2 regions of the Arthrobacter sp. M71 S08 genome follow, and region 2 is predicted to be linked to the other one. Evidence: predicted binding sites of a transcription regulator. Region 2 holds the regulator's gene; the other holds the start of a gene.
What was found. The regulator HrcA, encoded in region 2, represses chaperone genes, less so after heat shock. The targets are predictions, from matches to a motif close to TTNGCACTCGNNNNNNNCGAGTGCNAA.
Positions count from the first base shown of each region.

Region 1: AC5RTB_RS06495 (FmdB family zinc ribbon protein) is a predicted target of HrcA. The motif match lies at 2,066-2,092, and genes of this name have one in related genera.

Region 1 covers NZ_JBNHEY010000002.1:546,890-550,291, forward strand. Annotated here, with positions in the region: gene AC5RTB_RS06485 (DUF4011 domain-containing protein) at 1-870, shown strand, start outside; gene cpaB (Flp pilus assembly protein CpaB) at 875-1,555, opposite strand; gene AC5RTB_RS06495 (FmdB family zinc ribbon protein) at 1,690-2,004, opposite strand; gene AC5RTB_RS06500 (5-formyltetrahydrofolate cyclo-ligase) at 2,113-2,766, opposite strand; gene galU (UTP--glucose-1-phosphate uridylyltransferase GalU) at 2,839-3,402, shown strand, end outside.
Region 2 covers NZ_JBNHEY010000008.1:64,966-68,367, reverse strand. Annotated here, with positions in the region: gene AC5RTB_RS14585 (DUF3097 domain-containing protein) at 1-526, opposite strand, end outside; gene hrcA (heat-inducible transcriptional repressor HrcA) at 671-1,687, shown strand; gene dnaJ (molecular chaperone DnaJ) at 1,754-2,881, shown strand; gene AC5RTB_RS14570 (16S rRNA (uracil(1498)-N(3))-methyltransferase) at 2,897-3,402, shown strand, end outside.

The DNA.
Region 1 (3,402 bases), on a different contig from region 2:
CCGGACGGCCGCGGCAAGTTTGTGGCCGCCATGACCCGTGCACGGTACCGGCTGCATGTTCTCACGTGCTTCCGTCCCGAGGACCTGGATCCTGAGCGGTTGGGGCACGGCGCGCTGGACTTCTATGAGCTGCTGCGCCGGGAGCTCTCCGGGGACGCCGAGCAAACCCGGGTTGCCCCGGTGGAGTCCGAGAACGAGGACCCGCTGGTTGCGGACCTGGTGGAACGGCTGCGCCATCGCGGTGCCACCGTGCACAGCAATTACGACGGCGTGCTGGACATCGTCGCGGCCTTCGTCTCCGGTGACGGTTCCGGCGCGGACGGCAGTACGCCCTTTCTGCAGCCTGTGGCCATTGAGTCCGACGGCTCGGATCGGTACCGCGGCCTGACCGTGAGGGAGCGGAGCAGGTTGCGCCCGCAGCTCCTTGAACGGATGGGCTGGCGTTACATGCCGCTGTGGACCATTGAAGTATTCACTGATCCGGAAGGCTGCGCCGACCGCATATCGGGATATCTTGGTCTTCAACATACTGACCGGCCGAATCCGCGCCGGACTGCACAGGAGCCACCTGCAGGAAACGGGAAGACGATGGGATCGGAAGCAGAGAACAGCCGGCCGAATGAAGAAGACCGGATGGATGACCGCCCCGCTGATGAAGCGGTTGAAGGCACATCCGGCGAGACTGCCGAGCCGGCTGAGGCGCAGGCCCCGGCAGTAGCCCAGCCGAGCTCAGAGGCCACCACGAGTACGGCCCCGCACGGCGACGTCCTTCCCCAGCGTGCGGCTGAGGATGACCCGCGGTCCTGGAATGATCAGGATGGCGACAACGATGAGTGGCTGAAGGAACAGAAGCCTCCACACTGGAGCTAGCAGTTCACTCCTGGCTGCTTGCTGCAGTGAGTACAAGGTGAACCTGGCCGGCGCTTGATGCGCCGGCCAGTGCCGCCGCCTCGTCGGGACTCGCCGCTACGACCACCAGGCCGCCTTCCGCTCCTGACGCCGGCGCGAACGGTCCGGCACCCGGCTGCTCCGACGTCCACAGCACCGGTAGTCCACGGGCCAACACAGTGTTCTTCGCAGAAACCTCAAAGCCGTTGCCGGTACTGAGCACCACATCGACGCGCTGCCCTGCCGAGAGTAGCTGCACCGTGGATGCGTCAGCCGGGCGGAGAGGAACGGCTACTGTGCCCTCCGGGCTTCCGGCAAGAAGACCGGCGCCCACAAAAAAGTTCTGAGCCAGGACATCGCCCTCATAGACGGGAGTAGCCAGCTGCTGTCCGGCCACCAGCTCGGGTGACGCGAACGAGTGCTCGGGCACAGCGGCCTCGGGAAGATCGACGATGGCGAGGTGATCGGCGGTGAGTACCGCTCCCACGGGCAGATCCGAAGACGCAGCGACTACCCGCACGGTTATGGGCTCGTGTGGGAGGAGCGCCTCGACGGCCACTCCGGCTGCAGCGCATAAAAGACCGGCGGCCAGAAGGCGCCTTTTCCGGAAGATAAAGGCTCGAAACCGACTCTGCAGGCGATTCGGAGCGTTGGACGCTTCACTCATGGATCCAACGATATGAACCCGGCTACGGCAGCATCGTGGGAGATGGCCATATGTGGAAAAACCGCCCCCGGAGAACCGGTCGTGCAGGACAACCGGTCCTCCGGGACGGAAGGTGCTTTTGAGCGGGTGCGGCGTTAGGCCGAAGCAGCAGCAGGGGCCGTCGTTCCGCTGGAGGACGCAGCCGAAGACGAGGCGGCTTTGCCGTCCGAGCCGGACGGGTTCGATGAGGGCTTCGCAGGCGAGCTGCTGCCGGTCTCGACTGACGACGACGCCGAGCGGGAGTCCGTGCGGTAGAAGCCGGACCCTTTGAAGACGACACCCACGCTGTTGAACTTCTTGCGCAGTAGGCCCTCACATTCGGGGCAGACCGTCAGCGAGTCATCCGAAAATGACTGCTGGACATCGAAGGCGTGGCCGCAGTCCCTGCAAGCGTAAGCATATGTCGGCATGGACAATCCTCCTGTGGGAACGCTGTTCGTCGGCGGTCTCGTCGTCCCGGTTTCCCAGGATTTGGCACTCGACCCATCCGAGTGCCAATTCTACACTGCTTCCGCCGCTTATGATGAATGATCGCCGGGCGCACGGTGCAGACCGGACGGCGTGAAGGCGCCGTGCAGCGGCATGTCGAGAGGCGTGGTTTCGACATCGCCGGCAGGAAGGATTTCCTCGTCATACAGATAGCCGAGCCTTTCGACGTCGGGCTGTTCGAGAACCAGCTGCGCGAGGAACCGGTCGTAGTATCCGCCACCCTGGCCGATTCTGTTCCCCAGCACATCCATGGCCAGCCCGGGCACCAGCACCAGTCGGAACGGCACCAGCGCCGTGAATTGCTTTCGTTCGCCAACCGGCTCCCATAGGGGAGCCCTGGGGCTTTTCGCCAGCTCGACACCCGGCTCCCAGCGCACCCAACTCAGCTGGTAGAGCGGTTCACACACCGGTACGACGACGTCGTACCCCGCCTCGATGAGGGCAGGGAGCAGATGGCCGGTGCCGGGCTCCGGACCGTCTGAGAGATAGGCCGCGATAGGCCCCGTTTTGCTTGCAGGCGCAGCCCTCAGCCAGGCGAGCACCTGGTCGCGCAGTGCTGCTGCAGCTGCCCGCCGGTCATGATCGGGAAGGGCACGACGCCTATCCCGCAGTGTGCGGCGAAGGTCTTCCTTGATCGACGAAGGGCTCGTTGAGGGCATCGACGATTGCACGCAGGGATCCATGGTGGCACTGTACAGGGCGTGAGGGGCGTAGCGCTTTCATCGAAATAGCAGCCGATTCTGTAGTGTTGTGGCATGACTGAGCGACCAAGAGTTAACAAGGCCGTCATTCCCGCAGCCGGCCTGGGGACCAGGTTCCTGCCGGCCACCAAGGCAATGCCGAAGGAAATGCTTCCGGTTGTGGACCGGCCGGCCATTCAGTATGTGGTCGAGGAAGCCGTCGGTGCCGGCATCAATGACATTTTGATGATTACCGGACGTAACAAGAGGTCGCTTGAGGACCACTTCGACCGGGTGCCGTTCATCGAGCAAACACTCGAAGCGAAGGGTGATTTCGAGAAGCTTGAGTCCGTGCGCCGTGCCTCCGAACTCGGTGATATCCACTACCTCCGCCAGGGGGACCCAAAGGGCCTCGGGCACGCGGTGCTGCGCGCAAAGCTCCATGTCGGCTCTGAGCCATTCGCCGTCCTGCTCGGCGATGACCTGATCGACGAGCGCGATGTTCTGCTTGAGACCATGATCGATGTCCAGGCCAGAACCGGCGGGTCAGTGATTGCCCTGATCGAGGTTGATCCGGATCAGATCAGCGCGTACGGCTGTGCAGACATCTCCTCGCTCGACGGTGAGGAATACGTCCGC
Region 2 (3,402 bases):
TGGTACCCGGCAGAAGGTGGTCCACTAGGATTCCCAGGCGGCGGTCGCTGGATGGTGCGAAGTCACGCACCGCGCCCGCAAGATCATCGACACCGTGCAAAGGTTCGACGACGATGCCCTCGACGCGCAGATCGTCGCCCCATACTTTCTCCACGAGTTCGGCGTCGTGGCGGCCTTCAACCCAGATCCTGCTCGCCCGTGCCGTGCGCGCCCGCTGGCCCGCAACACGGACGGAACCTGAAGCAGTCCGTTGTTGCGGTACCGCCGCGTGCTTCAGCGCAGCAACCAGCTCAACCGGTGAACCCTCGTAGTGGAAACCGAAGCCGAGCGGAAACGTGCGGCGCTTGCCGCGGCGGTCCTCCAATATCATGACGTGCATCCCGCCCGACTTCTCGGTCCGTAGAATCTCGCCCACGAACCCGCTTTGGACGTCTTCAAGAACGACGCCGGGGCGGGCCTCGATCTTTTCGATTACGGCGCGTCGGGGCTGGGAGAGATCCTGTGCGCCCCACTGGTGATACGACATGTGACTTCTCTCGCTTCCGCAAATCCCTGCCGTCGGTGCAGGCAGAGCCAATGCTAACAATCGCCTCAGACGTATTAGACTTGGCACTTAGGCGTGTTGAGTGCTAACTCAAGAAGCGGGCAGCGAAGTACATCGGAGGTGAACATGAGTGAGCCCAGGCGGCTTGAAGTGCTGCGAGCCATCGTTGAGGATTACGTCCATTCCCGTGAGCCGGTGGGGTCCAAGGCTCTGGTTGAACGCCACAAGCTGGGTGTGTCCTCGGCGACTATCCGCAATGACATGGCGCTTCTGGAAGAAGAAGGCCTTATTACCGCCCCGCATACCAGTTCCGGCCGTATCCCCACAGACAAGGGTTACCGCCTGTTCGTAGACCGGATCGCCGAGGTGAAGCCGCTGTCGGCACCGGAGAAGCGGGCCATCCGGGCGCTCCTGGAAGGCGCCGAAGATCTCGACGACGTCCTGGAACGCACGGTTCGATTGCTGGCGCAGCTCACCAACCAGGTCGCCGTGGTGCAGTACCCGCACCTGGGTGCAGCGTCCGTCCGCCACATCGAGTTCGTCCTGCTTGCACCGGCCCGCGTCCTCGTGGTGCTCATCTCCACTAACGGTGCGGTACAGCAGCGGGTGGTCCCCGTTCCCGCCGACGCGAACGAGACTGCACTTGCCGAGCTGCGTCAGCGCTTCCTTGAGAAGGTGTCTGGCGTGCGGCTGCCGTCGGTGCCGCAGGAACTCGGCGCGTGCGCTGCGGAGCTTCCCCCGGCGCTGCAGCCGTTGGGCCAGGCACTCGCACATGGTCTCGAACAGTTGTCGGCCGCCAACCGCGAGGACCGCATTGTGTTGGCCGGCACAGCCAACCTTGCCCGTTCGACGCTAGACTTTCCCCTCACCATCGGCCCCGTTCTGGAAGCGCTTGAAGAACAGGTAGTCATGCTTCGTCTGCTTTCGGAGATGGAGCAGGACGCGCTTGGCGTCTCGGTCCGCATCGGCCGGGAAAACCCTTACGGCGGTCTCGCAGAGGCGTCCGTGATTGTCACCGGATACGGACCGGACGCGCTGGCGAAGGTGGGGGTTCTCGGACCCACCAGAATGGATTACCCCACCACCATGGCTGCCGTCAGGGCGGTAGCCCGTTACCTTTCCCGCATCCTCGATGAATCGTGACCGGATGACGGATCCCATGAACAGCAGCCGCTTACGCGGTGAGATAACAGGAAGTGATGTGCAGGAGTGAGTAATCACTACGATGTCCTTGGCGTTGCACGCGATGCCAGCGGCGAAGAAATAAAGAAGGCGTACCGCAAACTCGCCCGCAAACTCCACCCGGACGTCAACGTCGGCCCTGAAGCGGCTGAGGAGTTCAAGCTGGTTACCCGCGCGTACGAGGTGCTTTCGGATCCGCAGAAGCGGCGTGTCTATGACACCACTGGAAACGAAAACGGCACCGATAACGGGTTCGGCGGCGGCTACGCCGGCCCCGGCTTCGCCTTCCACGACATCTTCGAGACCTTCTTCGGTGGAGGCGGTCCCAGCGGTCCGCCGTCGCGTACCCAGCGCGGCCAGGATGCCCTCATCGCGGTCCGTATCGATCTGAAGGATGCGGTGTTCGGCTCCAACAAGAAGATCGAGGTGGACTCCGCGGCAGTATGCCCCACCTGTGACGGATCCTGCACCCAGCCCGGGACGTCACCGAGAACCTGCGATATCTGCGGTGGATCCGGCCAGGTCCAGCGTGCGGTCCGGTCCATCCTGGGCCAGGTTATGACGACCGCAACCTGCGGCACCTGCCAGGGGTACGGAACCGTGATCCCGCACCCCTGTAATGAGTGCAACGGGGACGGCCGGATACGATCCCGCCGCAGCCTGACTATCAAGGTGCCTGCCGGTGTATCGACGGGTACGCGAATCCAGCTGTCCGGTCAGGGCGAGGCAGGCATTGCGGGCGGTCCCCAGGGGGACCTGTACGTCGAGATCCGGGTCAACAGCGACCCGACCTTCCTGCGGGAGGGCGACGATCTTCACGCCACTCTGAGCGTGCCCATGACCGCGGCAGCTCTTGGCACCACCGTGACCATGACCAGCTTCGACGGCGACCAGGAACTCATGATCAAGCCGGGTACCCAGTCCGGTGAAGTCATCGCACTCAAGGGTCTTGGAGTCACGCATCTGCGCGGATATGGCAGGGGAGATCTCCTCGTACACCTGAGCGTCGAAACTCCCCGCAACCTCGACAGCGCCCAGGAGGAGCTCCTTCGACGTCTGGCGGAAATGCGCGGCGAGCAGTTCACCGAAGGTCAGCTGGCCAGCAGCGGATCAGGGGTCTTCGCCCGGTTGCGTGAGCGCCTCGGAAATCTCTGACCGGCAGCCCGGACCATGACCAACCAGGCTTTCTTCGGCGACCCCGAGGACGTTCAAGGCGCTGTCGCGGGCGCCAGCATCACGCTGCGAGGTAGGGAAGCGCATCACGCTGCGACCGTGAAGCGTGTGGTGCCCGGCGAGACAATCGACGTGGTGGACGGTAGAGGACATCGACTGAGCTGTACCGTCGTCGATGCAACACCTGCTGCCGTCGTAATGACGGTCGACAGGATCTCTTTCGATCCGCTTCCTGAATTCCGCATCGTCCTGGTGCAGGCGCTGGCGAAGGGGGACCGCGCGGAACTGGCGGTCGAGGCGGCAACCGAACTCGGCGTTGACGCAGTGCTGCCCTGGCAAGCGGATCGCAGCATTGTGCGGTGGCGTGCCGATAAAGCCGTAAAGGGCCGCGCTAAGTGGGAGTCCCTGGTCCGCACCGCTTCGAAACAGAGTCGGCGCACCAGAGTGCCGGACGTCCTCGATGTGCTGGACAGCCGGGGACTCGGGCGTTGGCTTGACGGCGT